One region of the Enterobacter cloacae complex sp. HYC003_NIDB genome, then DNA from elsewhere that is predicted to be linked to it. Evidence: predicted binding sites of a transcription regulator. Region 1 holds the regulator's gene; each other region holds the start of a gene.
What was found. Region 1 encodes Fur, which represses iron uptake genes when iron is present. Its sites were predicted from a motif close to ATAATAATGAGAACNACTATCAA; they were not measured.
Positions count from the first base shown of each region.

Region 2: fes (enterochelin esterase) is a predicted target of Fur. The motif match lies at 3,520-3,542, and genes of this name have one in related genera.
Region 3: O1722_RS03160 (siderophore-interacting protein) is a predicted target of Fur. The motif match lies at 1,621-1,643, and genes of this name have one in related genera.

Region 1 is NZ_CP114220.1:3,439,371-3,445,152, forward strand. Features, by position in the region: gene ybfE (LexA regulated protein) at 1-26, shown strand, start outside; gene fldA (flavodoxin FldA) at 182-712, shown strand; gene fur (ferric iron uptake transcriptional regulator) at 1,004-1,450, shown strand; gene chiQ (ChiQ/YbfN family lipoprotein) at 1,542-1,868, opposite strand; gene chiP (chitoporin ChiP) at 1,916-3,313, opposite strand; gene glnS (glutamine--tRNA ligase) at 3,760-5,427, opposite strand; gene nagE (PTS N-acetyl glucosamine transporter subunit IIABC) at 5,597-5,782, opposite strand, start outside.
Region 2 is NZ_CP114220.1:3,537,975-3,543,756, forward strand. Features, by position in the region: gene entF (enterobactin non-ribosomal peptide synthetase EntF) at 1-2,045, opposite strand, end outside; gene O1722_RS16890 (MbtH family protein) at 2,042-2,254, opposite strand; gene fes (enterochelin esterase) at 2,265-3,464, opposite strand; gene O1722_RS16900 (TonB-dependent siderophore receptor) at 3,611-5,782, shown strand, end outside.
Region 3 is NZ_CP114220.1:658,983-664,764, reverse strand. Features, by position in the region: gene O1722_RS03165 (coiled-coil domain-containing protein) at 1-808, shown strand, start outside; gene O1722_RS03160 (siderophore-interacting protein) at 809-1,573, opposite strand; gene O1722_RS03155 (PadR family transcriptional regulator) at 1,719-2,213, shown strand; gene O1722_RS03150 (methyl-accepting chemotaxis protein) at 2,210-3,769, opposite strand; gene O1722_RS03145 (methyl-accepting chemotaxis protein) at 4,010-5,530, opposite strand.

The DNA of each region.
Region 1 (5,782 bases):
TTGAGACGTTACGCGGCAAGGCGTGAGTCAGAAAATCCCCAATATTACCTTTTTCATGTAGCACAGAGTGCAGTCCTGCGTGATAGCTGTTTCCGCAGGGTTGCCTGTTCTGCTATTATTGCCCTTATCCGTGGACAATTTGGGCCACCATACCATTAAGTTTCAAGAGGTTATTTTACTCATGGCAATCATCGGCATTTTCTTTGGCAGTGATACCGGCAATACTGAAAATATCGCAAAAAACATTCAAAAACAGCTCGGTAAAGACGTTGCTGATGTGCATGACATCGCCAAGAGCAGCAAAGAAGATCTCGAGGGCTATGACATCCTGCTGCTGGGCATCCCGACCTGGTACTACGGTGAAGCACAGTGTGACTGGGACGATTTCTTCCCGACGCTGGAAGAAGTAGACTTCAACGGCAAGCTGGTTGCCCTGTTTGGCTGTGGCGATCAGGAAGACTATGCTGAGTATTTCTGTGATGCGCTGGGCACTATTCGCGACATCATTGAGCCACGCGGTGCTGCGATCGTCGGTCACTGGCCAACGGCGGGTTACCATTTCGAAGCGTCCAAAGGTCTGGCAGATGACGATCACTTCGTTGGCCTGGCCATTGATGAAGACCGTCAGCCAGAGCTGACCGCTGAGCGTGTAGAAAAATGGGTTAAGCAGGTTCGTGAAGAGCTGAACCTGGACGATATCCTTAACGCCTGATATCCCTGCGGCGCAACTCCGGTTGCGCCCGTTTTCCAGGTAAAACCGATTAAATTAATTGCTACAAACTTTTAACTTTTTCGCCCAGACCTGTACAATATCCCCCTGGTAAAAAGTGGGTGCCATCGAACAAGTTTGTTGGTGATACCACGTTTTTATAAGCATACTTTGCTTGAGACTTGCAGTTTTCATTTAGCCATGGCAGTTCTATAATGAGACGCATTATCCCAAGTGCATTTTCTGTCACTTCTTCTTTTGAAGTGAATCGTTTAGCAACAGGACAGATTCCGCATGACTGACAACAATACCGCATTAAAGAAAGCTGGCCTGAAAGTAACGCTTCCTCGGTTAAAAATCCTTGAAGTGCTTCAGGGGCCAGACAATCACCATGTCAGTGCGGAAGACCTTTATAAGCGTCTTATCGATATGGGTGAAGAGATTGGGCTGGCAACCGTCTATCGTGTGCTGAACCAGTTTGATGACGCGGGCATTGTTACTCGTCATAATTTCGAAGGCGGTAAATCCGTGTTCGAGCTGACTCAGCAGCATCACCACGATCACCTGATCTGCCTCGACTGTGGCAAGGTCATTGAATTTAGCGATGATTCCATTGAATCACGCCAGCGTGAAATCGCCGCCCGTCATGGCATCCGCCTGACCAACCACAGCCTGTACCTGTACGGTCACTGCGCTGAAGGCGATTGCCGCGAAGACGACCACGCGCACGACGCGAAATAATATCGTGTTCATACTCTGAGCCAGCCGTAAGGTTGGCTTTTTTTTGCCTGAAAAAAGCCCGGTGGCGCTGCGCCACCGGGCGTAAAGCAACTTATTTATTGTTATTGCGAATCTCGTCCCAGATCTTATCGCAACGCTTCGCCACTTCCTGATCGTTACCGCTTTTCCGCGCCTGGATACAGGCCTGGTAATCCATCACGCGAACATTTTCCTGCGTCGCAAACTGCTCATGCGCTTTCTCTTTTTTCAGCACATTCAGCACGCTCTGGCAGGCTTCAATCTTCTCTGGCGATCCTTGTGCTGTATTGATGCAGGCGCTATACGCCTCCTTCAGACGGGAGTCTTCTTTCTGCGCCTGATCCTGCGCACACGCCACCAGCCCCGATGCCAGCAGCGCAACGATTACCATTTTTTTCATCATATGCAGTCTCCATGCAGGCGGGATTTCGCCCGCCTGCGTGTTCATCAGAAGATTGTGAATGGCGCAATGACCATGAATTTCACGTCACGTTCATCCTGGAAGATGTTGCCGTAACCGCCCGCGTAGCTCGGGATATCGGAGTGGTTGTCATACTGGGTGAAGTGCAGTTTGAACATCGTGCCTTTCGCACGGCCCTCCTGAAGGGTGTAAATCGCATCCAGACTGTATGAAGACTCTTTCAGACGGTAATTCGGATCGTAGTAGGCGTCTGGCGTAGCCATATCTGCTGGCTTTGCGTCCCAGGCGTACGCGTAGGACGCACCCACCGCCCAGCCAGGCAGATTCCAGTTCTTCAGGTCATACATTGCGCCGAAGAAGACCGCCTTTTCGCCGTCGGCGTTAAAGTCAGAGCGGTTATCCCACCAGATATCCAGACGACCATTGGAAGAGGCGTAGGTTGGCGTCATACGTTGCAGGAAGTAGCCCTGCTGCCCTTCTGCCTTGACCCATGTTCCCTCCAGACGTAAATCAACCTGACCTACCTTGTAACCGAAGGTCAGCGCCTGTAACCACGCGGTGCCGTCATAGATATCATTTACGCTGCCATCACTGACTTTGTCGCGCGTACCGTAGAACTGATAGCTGGTGCTCAGCGGGCTACCCGCGATATCAAATTTGTAGCTGGCTTTAGCAAAGTACTGATCGATATAGCCTTCAGCCTGACCAAAAGCAGCTTCCAGCACCAGATCGTTTTTGAAGTCGTACTTCGCCCCCAGCGAGTGGAGATAATCAACTTTGGTTTTTTTATCGTTCTGATAGAACTTGTCCATCTCAATGTGCCACGGCGCTTTGTACTCGTTGGTCCACATATAGGAGAAGCTCAACGCCCCCGCATCGCCGTAGTCAAAATTAGCACCGGCTTCCGCACCCTGATAGGTACCTGGCATAAAGCTCCAGTGCGGTGCTAACAGCGTCTGGCCGGTTGGCTGGATATAACCTCCACGCGCCCAGACCGGACCATATTTGAATTTTGCAGCCGCTTTATACAGGCTGATTCCGCTTTTATCGCCGGACCAGTCTTCGTCGTAGGCTTTATTGCTGGAGGAGAACGCAATTTCGTTCGGATGGCCGCTGTCGCCATTTTCGGCCATTTCAATTGCGGTGAACGCTGCAATATCGATCCCGAACATATCGGCGGCATATCCCGACTGGAAATCAAGGTTGGCGTTCCAGGTCGAGTGAGAAAGGTTGGTTTTGTATTTATCTTCAGTGACGTCTTTACGGTCACGCTCACGCTGCCAGTAATAAATACCGCCCGTGAGGGTGGAATCTTCGATGAAACCTGCTGCTTTTGCCTCTGGCGCAACCACCAGGCCCGACATTGCTGTCACACCGGCGATAGCCAGCGCCAGCGCACTACGTTTGCCACTGAACGTACGCATAGATTATTCCTCTTTGACGAATTAAAACGCCTTAAACGGCGAAAAACAGAAAAGACCAAGTGGTCAGGGGTAGTCAGAAATACCCTCGAATTAACTACCGTCTTTAGGTTATTTTTCGCGACGCGAATTATCAATGCTTTTAATCAGGCAAAAGTCAGGATTATGACGAAGAGCACATATTTCGTAGTGCTTTGTAACATTTACCGGGAAGCAAGTACTGGCGGGGGAATGCGCTAATTTTCAGTAAGTAACATTGATATTGTGAATATATTTTTCAGCGTTTCTGTTTTTGGAAAACAACAAACTTTTTTAAATAAAATAAGTAGCACCACATTGACCTGGAATGTTGGCTTTAATTCATCATCCCGATGCTTAACGACATGATCGTTAAATAAAAAAACGCCGCATTACGCGGCGTTTGTTTCTCATTGACCATGCCAGCGTGATTATTCGCCGATCTTAGTCCAGGTATCACGCAGACCGACGGTACGGTTAAATACCGGTTTTTCCGCCGTGCTGTAACGGCTGTCCAGGCAGAAGTAACCCTCACGTTCAAACTGGAACGCTTTACCGGCTTCAGCGGCTTTCAGAGACGGCTCGGCATACCCCTGCTTGATAATCAGCGACTCAGGGTTGATAACCGCCAGGAAGTCCTCCGCAGCGCCTGGGTTAGGTACGCTGAACAGACGATCGTAGAGACGGATCTCAACCGGCAGCGCATGCTGCGCACTCACCCAGTGGATTACACCTTTTACTTTACGGCCATCCGCCGGATCTTTACTCAGCGTCTCTGCGTCGTACGTACAGAAGATGGTCGTGATGTTACCTTCCGCATCTTTCTCTACGCGCTCGGCTTTGATCACATAGGCGTTACGCAGACGCACTTCTTTGCCCAGCACCAGACGCTTGTACTGCTTGTTCGCTTCTTCACGGAAGTCGGCGCGATCGATCCAGATTTCACCGCTGAACGGCACGTCGCGGGTGCCCATTTCCGGTTTGTTAGGATGGTTAGGCATCGAGACCAGTTCGCTTCCACCCTGCGGATAGTTTTCGATGACCAGTTTCACTGGATCGATCACTGCCATCGCGCGCGGCGCGTTTTCGTTCAGGTCTTCGCGAATGCAGGATTCCAGAGACGCCATTTCGATGGTGTTGTCCTGCTTGGTAACGCCAATACGTTTGCAGAACTCACGAATAGACGCCGAGGTATAGCCACGACGACGCAGGCCAGAGATGGTGGGCATACGCGGGTCGTCCCAGCCTTCAACGTGCTTGTCGGTGACCAGCAGGTTCAGCTTACGCTTGGACATCACGGTGTATTCCAGGTTCAGACGAGAGAACTCGTACTGACGCGGATGCACAGGAATGGTGATGTTATCCAGCACCCAGTCGTACAGACGACGGTTGTCCTGGAATTCCAGCGTGCACAGAGAGTGCGTAATGCCTTCCAGCGCATCGCTGATGCAGTGGGTGAAGTCGTACATCGGGTAGATGCACCACTTGTTACCGGTCTGGTGGTGTTCAGCGAACTTAATGCGGTACAGCACCGGATCGCGCATCACGATGAACGGAGACGCCATATCGATTTTGGCACGCAGACACGCTTTACCTTCTTCGAAGCCACCGGCACGCATTTTTTCAAACAGCGCCAGGTTCTCTTCCACGCTACGATCGCGGAACGGGCTGTTTTTACCAGGCTGAGTCAGCGTACCGCGGTATTCACGGATTTCGTCAGCAGACAATTCGTCGACGTATGCCAGACCTTTGTTAATCAGTTCAACCGCATAGGCATACAGCTGATCGAAATAGTCTGAGGAGTAGCAGATATCGCCAGACCAGTTGAAGCCCAGCCATTGCACGTCGTTTTTAATCGACTCAACGTATTCGATGTCTTCTTTTACTGGGTTGGTGTCATCGAAACGCAGGTTGCACTGCCCCTGGTAATCTTGCGCAATACCAAAGTTCAGGCAGATCGATTTGGCGTGACCAATGTGCAGGTAGCCATTTGGCTCCGGCGGGAAACGCGTGTGGACTGTGGTGTGCTTACCACTGGCCAGATCTTCATCGATGATCTGACGAATAAAGTTACTCGGGCGGGCTTCTGCCTCACTCATCGTGGATTCCTCAAAGCGTAAACAACGTATAACGGCATATGATCTTATAAGCCGGACGTAGTGACAACCCTTAAAACGTCCCGGAAGAAAATAATGGGGGCAATTGCTGCAAAAAAAAGCGGCGGAGGATATCCCCCGCCGCTAAAGGCATAACTCTACTCAGGAGCGATTACTTGCCTTTAATCTCATACAGTGGCGTCTGGCCTGCAACCACCTGACCCTGCGCCTGGATCACCAGACCGCTGAAGTCGTCGATGTTGCTGCACACGACCGGGCTTATCATGGAGCGCGCGTTGGCATTCAGGAAGTCCAGATCCATTTCCAGAATCGGCTGACCTGCCGCCACTTCAGCACC
Region 2 (5,782 bases), 99 kb from region 1:
GTTACGCCATATTCTGCGAAGAAGCCCTGCATCGCCTGCGGATCGCGGTGCGCGTCCGGCTCGGCCATCACCAGCTTCGCCCCGGCGATAAACGGCCACCAGAACTCCCACACCGACACGTCAAAGCTGCACGGCGTTTTCTGCGCCACCACGTCATGCGCCGCCAGTGGATAATGATCCTGCATCCACTTCAGGCGGTTAACGATGGCGGTATGGCCGACCATCACCCCTTTTGGACGCCCCGTCGAACCGGAGGTAAAGATGATGTACGCGGTCTGCTCCGGCTTCGCCAGGCGCAGAGGTTCAGCATCGGTGACCGGTAATAGTGTGTTGTAACTAAAGGTGGCGATCGGCAGATCGTTAAAGCGCGGAAGCTGCTCGTCGGTGGTAATGAGCAGCGACGGCTTCGCGTCCTCCAGCATCATCCGCAGACGGTCATCCGGGTAACCGGTATCCAGCGGCAGCCAGGCGGCGCCTGCTTCAACAATCCCGTGCAGCGCCAGGGTCAGGAACACCGAGCGCGGGAGCGCCACCGCCACGCTGTCGCCCGGCTTCACGCCGCGCGCGCGCAGCAGGTTTGCCAGCGCGACCACCTGCTCGCGCATCTGGCGGTAGTTCAGTTCAGTATGGGCATCCGCCAGCGCGGGGGCGTCCGGCGTTTTGCTCGCCTGCTCCGCCACAAGATCCGCCAGCGTGGTGGACGGCAGCGCCAGCCCGGTATCGTTGATGCGCGCCAGCCGGGCGTATTCCTGCTCTGATACGGTTTCCACGTCGCCACAGCGCAGGTCCGGATTGGCGGCAAACTGCGTCAGCATTGCGTTCAGGCGCGCCGCGTGCCCTTTCAGCGTCGCCTCGTCGTAACGCTGCCCGTTGGCGAGGATCTCAATGCTCAGTCCGCCCTGCTCGTCCGGGAACAGCGCCAGCTCCAGATCGTTCACCGGGCCGGTTGCCAGCGTGTGGGTAATGGCCTCCACGCCGTCGATATTCAGCTGATAATCGAACACCTTGACGTTCAGCACCGGACCCAAAAGGGCTTCGTCGCCTGCGGCACGTCCGCTGTCGCGCACGATCTGTTCGGCGTCGTAACGCTGATGGCGGCGCATCTTTTTCAGCTGGTTCGCCAGGCGCAGCGCCAGTTCCGGCAGGCTCTCCTGCGGGCGAATATTCACCGCCAGCGGCAGGACGTTGAGCACCGGTCCGGTCGCGGTCAGCGCGGCGGAGCCCATGCGGCGCATAAAGATAAACCCGGCGGCGTAGTCCAGCCGTCCGGTCAGGCGGCCCAGCCACAGCGCCACCAGCGCAAGGGCCAGATCGGTACGCTGCGCCTGGCCTGCCTTCTGTGCAAGCTGGCTGAACGCACGGCCGTCCATCGCAATTTTCAGGCGCAGGGTATCGGTGGTGGCGGCGCGTCCCGGCAGCGGCGCGGAAGAGAGCGAGACCGGAGAAGGAAGCTGTTTGCGTTGTGCGGCCCAGAAAGCACCGTCGCGCTGATACGCCTCGCTGTCGCGATAGCGCTGATACTCCTCCACCACCTCGGCGAACGGGGTGAACGGCGAGGCCGGCGTGGATTCACCTTTCTGCCACGCAGCGTAAATGGCGGCGATCTGACGGGTAATAGCAGGGAAGCTGAAGCCATCTACCACCAGATGATGATACCTCTGATACCAGTACCAGTGGCTTTCTCCCACCTGGATCAGCTGGTGAAACGCCAGCGGCTGACCGCTGTCGACGCGCAGGTTCTGGTTGAGATCGGCCTCCATCAGCGCCACGGCGGCGTCGTGGGAGTCAACGCGCACGATGGACGGCTCCGGCAGGAGCATGGCCTCATCGATCCACTGCCACACCTCACCGTTATCTTCGGCAAAACGCATCCGCAGGGTGTCGGCCTGCATCATGCCTTCAGCGATGGCTTTTGCCAGCAATGGCGCATCGATAGCGCCTTTCAGCTCGGTGTAGTGCGCGACGCTCCAGGCGTTTGGCAGGGAGGAAAGCTGCTCTGCCATCCAGATCCCCGGCTGGGCGGCGACAAGAGGGAGACGGTTCATGCGCGCTCCCCCGCAAAACATGACGGCTCAAGCGTCTGCCACTGTTCCGCCAGCCACTGCTGGCACGCCTCCTGAGATTGCGGTTCGCAGACCACGCGCCAGCCCGCGGGCAACTCGCACTGCTGCGGCCACAGGCTGTACTGCCCCTGGTCATTTTGCAAAATGGCGAACTGTCCCTGCGGATTATCGAAAGGATTGCTGAATTCCATACAGACTCCGTTATTGAATAAGCGGCTGCCAGAGGGTCATCAGCCCCTGCGTCAGCCCACCGCGCCAGCAAAGCGCATCGTGTCCGCCGTCAACCTGACGCCAGAAAACCGGTTGCTGAGTGTGTAGTTCGGCGAGGATCGCCTGGTTTGCGCGCAAAATAAGCGGCTCGTTGCGCCCGGCCTCAAGGACGATGCGCAGCCCGCGAGCGGTTTTGTCACCCGCTTTGAGTTGTTCGATGAGCAGCCCGTCCTGCTGCGCGCCGCGGTGCGGCCACCAGTAGGATCCGGACTGGCTGAGGATGCAGCCAAAACGCTGCGGCCAGTTGAGGCCCGCATAGAGGGAAGAGAGCCCGCCGAAGCTCTGACCCGCCACCACGGTATGGTCGGCGCGGTCGCTGAACGGGGCCATGCTTTTCACCTGCGGGAGAAGTTCGTCCTGCACCGCCAGCCAGAAATCAGGGTTACACGGCAGCTCGCGGCTGCGGTGTGCGGTGTCAATCACGTCGATTAAGACATAGACCGCAGGCGGCAGTTTGCCTTCATGGGTGAGCGACGCCAGCGCAGGCCAGACGGGCATGCTTTCGGCCCAGAACTGCCCGTCGAGCAGCACCGCCAGCGGGCGCTCGGGGCTTTCATCCCCGGTGGTAAAAATCCACACGCGGCGACGGTTCTTCAGACGCGCGCTGTGCCACTCAATGCAGACAGGCTTATTGTAAGGGGTATCGGGATGGTTCCAGCCGGGCTGTACGGGCGCCTCCGGCATCTCCAGCGCCGAGACGGCGTGCCCGCGCCCGCCGCGCCAGCTCTGGGCATTCAGCGGGTCGGACACCGCGTGCGGCAATAGTTTGCGCCAGCCTTCGCGCAGCGCCATGCGGTCCGGCTGATCGCCTTCAAACACTGCGCTGGCAAAATCGTTTTCATTGTCGGAGGGGATAAAACAGTAGCTGCCGCGCCATTCGGGGCTGAACTCGCCCTGCCACTGCCAGACGTCGGTATCCGGGATACGTTCAAGGGACTGCGGACGGGCATTTTGATGGTGATCGGTCACACCGGTGACGTAGAGCCAGACGCGTTTAACCGTCGACGTTTTCTGCGTTCCCGCCGGGTCCCGCCACCAGAATGTCACGCGATAGTTTTCCTGATGACGTTCCCGTTCCGGCCCGTCTTTCGCCTGCCACCACGCTTCACTTCCGGTTGTTAACGCCGTCACCCTTATAACCCCATGTTTAACAGTCTTTTTTGTTTCAGAGCAAATTTTATTGATAATATTATTGATAACTATTTGCATTTGCAATAGCGTAATGCCCGCGCTGTGGGAAGCGCGCTCATTAAATAACCATAAAAGCGGGACGTACAATGAATAAGAAGATTCACTCTCTGGCCTTGCTGGTCAATTTAGGGATTTATGGTGTCGCGCTGCCCGTCATGGCAGACGACAACACCGCCTCCGCGCAGCATGAAGACACCATGGTGATCACCGCCGCCGAGCAGAATTTGCAGGCGCCGGGCGTGTCGACCATCACCGCCGACGAGATCCGCAAAAACCCGCCCGCGCGCGACGTGGCGGAAATCATCCGCACCATGCCGGGCGTTAACCTGACCGGCAACTCCACCAGCGGCCAGCGCGGGAATAACCGTCAGATTGACATTCGCGGCATGGGCCCGGAAAACACCCTGATCCTGATCGACGGCAAGCCGGTCACCAGCCGCAACTCCATCCGTCTGGGCTGGCGCGGCGAGCGTGATACCCGCGGCGATACCGGCTGGGTCCCGCCGGAGATGATCGAGCGCATCGAAGTGATCCGTGGCCCGGCTGCTGCCCGCTACGGTAACGGTGCGGCGGGCGGCGTGGTGAACATCATCACCAAAAAATTTGACGACCAGTGGCACGGCTCCTGGAACACCTACCTGAATGCGCCAGAGCATAAAGACGAAGGTTCCACCAAACGCACTAACTTCAGCCTGAGCGGCCCGCTGGGCGGGGATTTCAGCTTCCGCATGTACGGTAACCTGGATAAAACCCAGGCCGACGCCTGGGACATTAACCAGGGCCATCAGTCTGACCGTACCGGCGCATATGCCGACACGCTGCCGGCAGGCCGTGAAGGGGTCGAGAATAAAGACATCAACGGCGTGGTGCGCTGGGACTTTGCGCCGATGCAGTCCCTGGAGTTTGAGGCGGGATACAGCCGCCAGAACAACCTTTACGCGGGCGATACCCAGAATACCAACAACGACAACAGCTCAAGCGGGCTGGTGAAGAAGAACTACGGTAAAGAGACTAACCGTATCTATCGTCAGAACTTCGCGGTGACCTGGAACGGCGGCTGGGATAACGGCATTACCACCAGCAACTGGGCGCAGTACGAACACACCCGCAACTCCCGTCTGGGCGAAGGGCTGGCGGGCGGTCTGGAAGGATTGTTCAACAGCAATAAATTCACCGACACCGACCTGGCCGACGTGATGCTGCACAGCGAAATCAACCTGCCGATTGATTTCATTGTGAACCAGAACCTGACGCTCGGCACCGAATGGAACCAGCAGCGCATGAAGGACTCGACCTCCTTCACGCAAACCCAACAGGGGGGCACCATTCCGGGCATGAGCGAAGACCGTAGCCCGTACACTTCAGCGGAGATCTTCTCCCTGTTTGCCGAAAACAACATGGAGCTGACCGACAGCACCATGCTGACCCCTGCCCTGCGCTTCGACCACCACACCATTGTGGGTAATAACTGGAGCCCGTCCCTGAACCTGTCGCAGGGTCTGGGGGATGACTTCACCCTGAAGATGGGCATCGCGCGCGCCTATAAAGCGCCAAGCCTGTATCAGACCAACCCGAACTACCTGCTGTACAGTAAAGGCCAGGGCTGCTACGCCAGTTCCGACGGCGTGGGCTGCTACATGATGGGTAACGACGATCTGAAAGCGGAAACCAGCATCAACAAAGAGATTGGCCTGGAGTGGAAACGCGACGGCTGGCTGGCGGGCGTGACCTGGTTCCGCAACGACTACCGCAACAAGATTGAAGCGGGCTACGCGCCGATTGGCCAGACGTCCACCGGCAAAGTCACCACCGATATCTACCAGTGGGAAAACGTGCCGAAGGCGGTAGTAGAAGGTCTGGAAGGCTCCCTGAACGTACCGGTCAGCGATACCATCAACTGGACCAATAACATCACCTACATGCTGCAAAGCAAGAACAAGGAGACCGGCGATCGTCTGTCGATCATTCCTGAGTACACGCTGAACTCAACCCTGAGCTGGCAGGTGCATCAGGACGTATCGCTCCAGTCGACCTTCACCTGGTACGGCAAGCAGCAGCCGAAGAAGTACAACTACAAAGGTCAGCCGGTGACCGGGTCTGAAAAAGACGAAGTCAGCCCGTACAGCATCGTTGGCCTGAGCGCGACCTGGGACGTGACCAAAAACGTCAGCCTGACCGGCGGCGTGGACAACGTCTTCGACAAGCGCCAGTGGCGTGCGGGTAACGCCCAGACCACGGGTAATACCACCACCGGCGCG
Region 3 (5,782 bases), 2.1 Mb from region 1:
GATCCTCGCCCTGCGTAAAACGCTGGCGGAGCTTAACCTGCGTCGTCAGCAGGCGGAGACGCGTCGTCGGGAAGAGGATTACCGCCGCTGCCAGGACTATATGGCGCAGGCCGTAGAGGTTCTGACAACGCTCACCCGGCGCTGGCGAGATCTGCCTGCGGATTCCGTTCAGGCGGCAGAGGCGCGCAAACATCTTCAGCAGCAAAGCAATCTGATTGCCAACCTGCTGGCCGAAGCAATGGAGCTGGAGACCGGTTTAACGCGTGAAGAAGAGCCGGCACGTCAGGCGCGCGATGAGGCCAACGAAGAGTACAAGAAGTATCGCGAACAGCATCATGATGCCGAAGTTCGCCTGCGTAAAGGCAAGGATCTCTCAGAAGAGGATCGGAACGAGCTGAAGCGGCTCTGGCGTCAGGCGAGCAAGCTATGCCACCCGGATCTGGTTGCCGATGATTTAAAAGAGGAAGCCAACAGGATGATGGTGCAACTCAACCAGGCCAAACAACGCGGCGACGTGAAGGCCATTCGCTCGCTGGTCGCCCGTCTACAACAAGGATTCGAACCGATGATGGCAAGCGACAGGCTGAACGACCTGGAACGTATTCGTAAAAAGATGGCGCAGGTGCGTGAGCAAATCGACACCCTGGTGAACGAGCTGGCAGAGCTGGAGAAGGAAGAGTCCTGGCTGCTCGTCTCGTCGCTCAGCAATATGGAAGCCTACTTTGCCCAGCAGGAGAAAGCGCTGAAAGAGGTATGCGCCTCGCTCGAACATCAGGTGAGCGAAGCGCAGCTGGATCCCGCTGCCTGATTATTTGGCGTGCCAGTACGCGCTGGCACGCACCAGCTGCGGGTCAATTGCGTCGTTTTCAAACTGACGGCTCAGGCGTTTCACCACCTTCCCCTCCCCGGTCAGCCAGATAAAGTAATCCTCTTCCGGCACGGCCAGCGCGGCAAGATGGTCGGCCACCGCCTGCTCGTTGTGGCCGATAACCCAGGTGATGTTGAACCCGCTCAGGTGCGCCAGATAGTCCTCATACGCCGCATCGCCCACGGTGACAATGGCGTGGATCGCCGGGCGAACAGGCAGTTTTGCGATGCCTTCTAAACGGCGGCGCAGCGCGGGCATCCCCGACTCGTCGCACACGTACAGCTGCCAGGCGTAATCTTCCGGCACCACCAGCGAACCGCGCGGCCCGCCGATGGTCAGCTTGTCGCCCACCTTAGCCTCTACCGCCCAGTTGCTGGCAATGCCGCCATCATGAACGAAGAAATCGAGCGCCAGCTCATGTTTTTCGTCATCGTACAGCGGGGTATAGTCACGTGCCTGCGGACGCGCGCCGTCGCCCCAGTCGATGCCTTCATCGGTCACCACAGGCGGCACGAAAGTGGTGCCCGGTGCCGGGAAAAAGACTTTGGTATGGTCGTCAAAGCCGCGAGAGCTAAAGCCCTCCAGCGCCTCGCCGCCTAGCACAATGCGCTGAAATCCTGCGCTGACTCGCTCAGTGCGCAGCACGTTCAGCTCACGAAAACGCAGGTCATTGCGGACACGTTGAGGGTAACGGGTAGATGCCATGTTGATGCCCTTCTCAGGTGAATACGATATATCGGAATGAATTCTTAATGATAATGATTGCTATTAACTAAGAAATCAAGATTTTTTAGATTGCATCTGAATATATCTTAGATATAGTTTAGATATATCAAATTGAGGGAAAAACATGCGACACGAACACGACGGCGGCGGACGCCGGCCACGATTTTTTGGTCATGGCGATTTGCGGCTGGTGATCCTGGATATCCTGACCCGCAACGCGAGCCATGGTTACGAACTGATCAAAGAGATCGAAAACCTGACGCAGGGACATTACACGCCAAGCCCTGGCGTGATCTATCCGACGCTGGATTACTTGCAGGATCAGGCGCTTATCACCATTACCGAAGAAGAGAACGGCCGTAAGCGGATTGCGATTAACGCCGCCGGAGAACAGTGGCTGGATGACAACCGGGAACAGCTGGAGCAGATCCAGACGCGTATCAAGGCGCGCTCCGTCGGTTTCCAGCTGCGCAAAAACCCGCAGATGAAGCGGGCGCTGGATAACTTCAAAGCGGTACTGGATCTGAAGGTTAATCAGGGAGAGCTCAGCGACGCGCAGTTGAAACAGATTATCGGCGTGATTGACCGCGCGGCGCTGGAGATCTCCCAGCTGGATTAAGCCAGCACGCCGTCGCTCACGCGGAACACGCGGACCAGCTCTTTCAGGTGCATGGCCTGTTCGTTAAGGGATGCCGCCGCCGCAACGGACTCCTCCACCAGCGCGGAGTTCTGCTGGGTGGTGGCGTCTATCAGGCCAATCGCGCTGTTGATCTGCGAGATGCCTTCCGTCTGTTCGTGGCTGGCCTGGCGAATCTCACGCAGGATTACGTCCATCTCCTCTACGTTGCCGACCATGCCGTTGATAAGCCCGCTGGCCTTCTCCACAAGGTTCATGCCGTCCTGCGTCTGGCTTGTGGAGCTTTCAATCAGCTGGCGGATCTCACTCGCAGATGTTGCACTTTTCTGCGCGAGCTGGCGTACCTCGCCCGCCACCACCGCAAAGCCACGACCATGCTCACCCGCGCGCGCCGCTTCGACCGCCGCATTCAGCGCCAGAATATTAGTCTGGAAGGCAATGGCGTCGATCAGGTCGATAATGTCGGACATCCTGTTCGATGTTTCGTTAATCAGGCGCATCTTGCTGGTGACCTGCTTCATCATCTCGCCGTTGTTTTTGACCACGGCAGCCGCATCGGCAGACAGGTTCGTCGCTTCTCCGGTGTGGGACGCGGTGTTCTTCACCGTAGCGGTGATCTGCTCCATCGACGCGGCCGTTTGTTCAACGGAACTGGCCTGCTCCTCCGTGCGGGCAGCCAGATCCTGGTTTCCCGCGACAATCTGCGCGGCGGCGCTGGAGATGTTTTCCGATCCGGTTTGCACCTGCTGCACAATCTCCAGCAGGCGCGTTTTCATCTCCATCAGTGCGGTGAGTAGCAGTCCGGTTTCATCTTTACCGTGCGAGATAATGCTGCCGGTGAGATCGCCATCGGCAATGGCCTCCGCAAAAATCACCGCGTCGTTCAGCGGTCGGGTAATGGATCGCACAATGAACCAGCCAGCCAGGCTGGCTGCCGCGACGCTGAAAAGCGTAATCAGGACCAGCAGGAGACGATTGGTGCGGAAATCGCCTTCCACCTGCTCGCCCGCACTCTGCATTTCATGGTCCTGGATCGCAATCAGCGCCTGCACTTTCGCTTTATAGGACTGTTGCAGATTCAGGGTGTTGGTCATCATTTCGTTTATCGCGCCCGCACGGTCGTTATTCTGCACGGCCTGCAAAATGCGGTAGCGCGAGTCAAGATATTGCTGGCGTACGCCGTGGATATCGGCCAGCACCTGTTGGGATTTTTTATCCTTGAGAGCGTTGTCCAGCTCGCTCAGGATTGAGGAGATGCGCTCGCTGATCGCCTTCAGACGCTGCTCTGATTGCGCCGTGTACGTCCCCTGTTCGTCCAGCAGCATGAGCTGCTGCGTGCTTATAAATTCCTGGAAGTTGTCGATTAACTGGTTCGCTTTTACCGTCGTTGGATAGTCGCTGGTAAGGATGGTTTGCATTCCATTGTTTGCCCGATTCAGGCTCATCAGAGACAAGCTTGCGCTGACGACCATCAGGACAATAAATAATCCAAACGCCAGAAATAATTTCGTGCCGATCTTTACGTCATGTATGAACATATTTACCCCATCGATGTGATTATTTCTCAGACGATCGCTGTTATCGACAGGAAACACGCTAACTTTATGACTTTGATCGTTTTTTTATTTTTCACCCTCAATGAATTTGGGGCGTAACAATTAAAAAACCGGGCGCTTTTTTTAGTTACTTAATATTTCATTAACAATATAAGGTATTCTTAAAAACAAAAAAGCCGTTTACCCCGGAGGAATAAACGGCTTTATCGAAGCATGCATTTCTTAATGCAGCACGGTAACCGCATCTTCAAGGCGTCCGGCCCGGTGCTTAACCATCGCGGAAATCTGCGCGCTCTCTTCGACCAGGTCAGCATTTTTCTGCGTAATGCTGTCCAGCTCTGCCACGGCACGGGTCAGCTCTGTCAGGCCTGTCGCCTGCTCTGAGGTGGCGTGACTGATCTGCGCGATGAGCTGCGTGACGTTTTTCACCTGCTCGACAATATCATCCATGGTACGTCCCGCGGCGTGAACCTGCTCGGCGCCCGACTGCACTTTGCTGGCGCTGGCGTCGATCAGCTTGCGAATATCGTTAGCCGCGTTCGCGCTGCGGCTGGCAAGATGACGCACTTCGCCCGCCACCACCGCAAAGCCTTTCCCCTGCTCGCCCGCGCGTGCCGCCTCAACCGCGGCGTTCAGCGCCAGAATATTGGTCTGGAAGGCAATGTCATTGATAAGGGAGGTAATAGAGCCAATGCGCTGGGTACTGTCGGCAATGTCATCCATGGTTTTCACCACGGTCTGCATCACGGTGCCCCCCTGCGTGGCCGCGCTGCTGGCGGCCATCGATAGCTTGTCGACTTCGGCTGCGGTCTCAGAGTTACTCTGCACCGACGCCGCCATCTGGTTCATTGTTGCCACGGTCTGCTGCACGTTAGCCACGGTCTGGCGCGTGCGGTCGTTGAGATCTTCATTGCCCTGCGCCAGCCTGTCGCTGCCGTCGCGCACGCTCACCACCTGGCTGGAGACGTCGTTGATCAGCCAGCGGCACATCAGCCCCAGCTGTCCGACGGCCCGCAGCGTCAGCCCCAGTTCATCGCTGCGGTTAAGATGCTGCACGCTGTTACGCTCTCCGGTAGCGACCCTGAGCGCCTGCCGTGCGACGTTTTCCACCGGGCGGACAATCTGTTGTTCAAACACCAGGGTGCCAAGCAGCATCACCACGGCTGCCGCCACCAGCGAAGCCCAGCCCGCGGCACTGGCAACCAGCGTTGCGGCCATCACCGCGAAAAGTATCGCCATCACGCTGCGCACGCGCCAGCGCAGCGGCATCGCCGGTAATTTACCGAGCCAGCCTTTGCGCACCACCAGCCCTTTATGAATGCGTTTTTTGCAGCGTCCTTCGTTGAGCGCCTTATAAAGCGGCTCCACCGCGGCGACCTCGTCCTCGGTAGCGCGGGTACGAATGGACATATAGCCCGTCATCTGGCCGTTACGCACCATCGGTACCGCATTGGCGCGTACCCAATAGTGATCGCCATTTTTACGTCGGTTTTTGACAATCCCGCTCCAGGGTTCGCCCTTTTGCAGCGTGTACCACATGTCGGCAAAAGCCGCTTTCGGCATATCCGGGTGGCGCACAATGTTGTGCGGTTGCCCGAGCAGCTCCTGGAGCGTAAAGCCGCTCACTTGCACAAAGGTGTCGTTAGTGTGGGTCATGTAGCTGTGGAGGTCGGTGGTCGACATAAGCGTGGTGTCATCGTCCAGCGGATATTCATTCTGGGTGACATAGTCAGGAGAGGACATAGTGAGCATCCCTTGCAGGTTATTTGAATGTTAATTTTGTGGCTTATGTTTTTTCGGCGATAAAAAATTTATCTTTAATTGTTAAATATGATTGAGATCGCAAATCTCGGTTAAACCGCACTTTTCGTACGTTTTTCTAATTAATTGATTTAAAATACTTTCGGCATGAAACTACCTACAAAGCATGATACCCCGGTGCACACTTAAGGCGCATTCCCTGCCCTGGAGCAGTGCAATTGACGACACCCCATC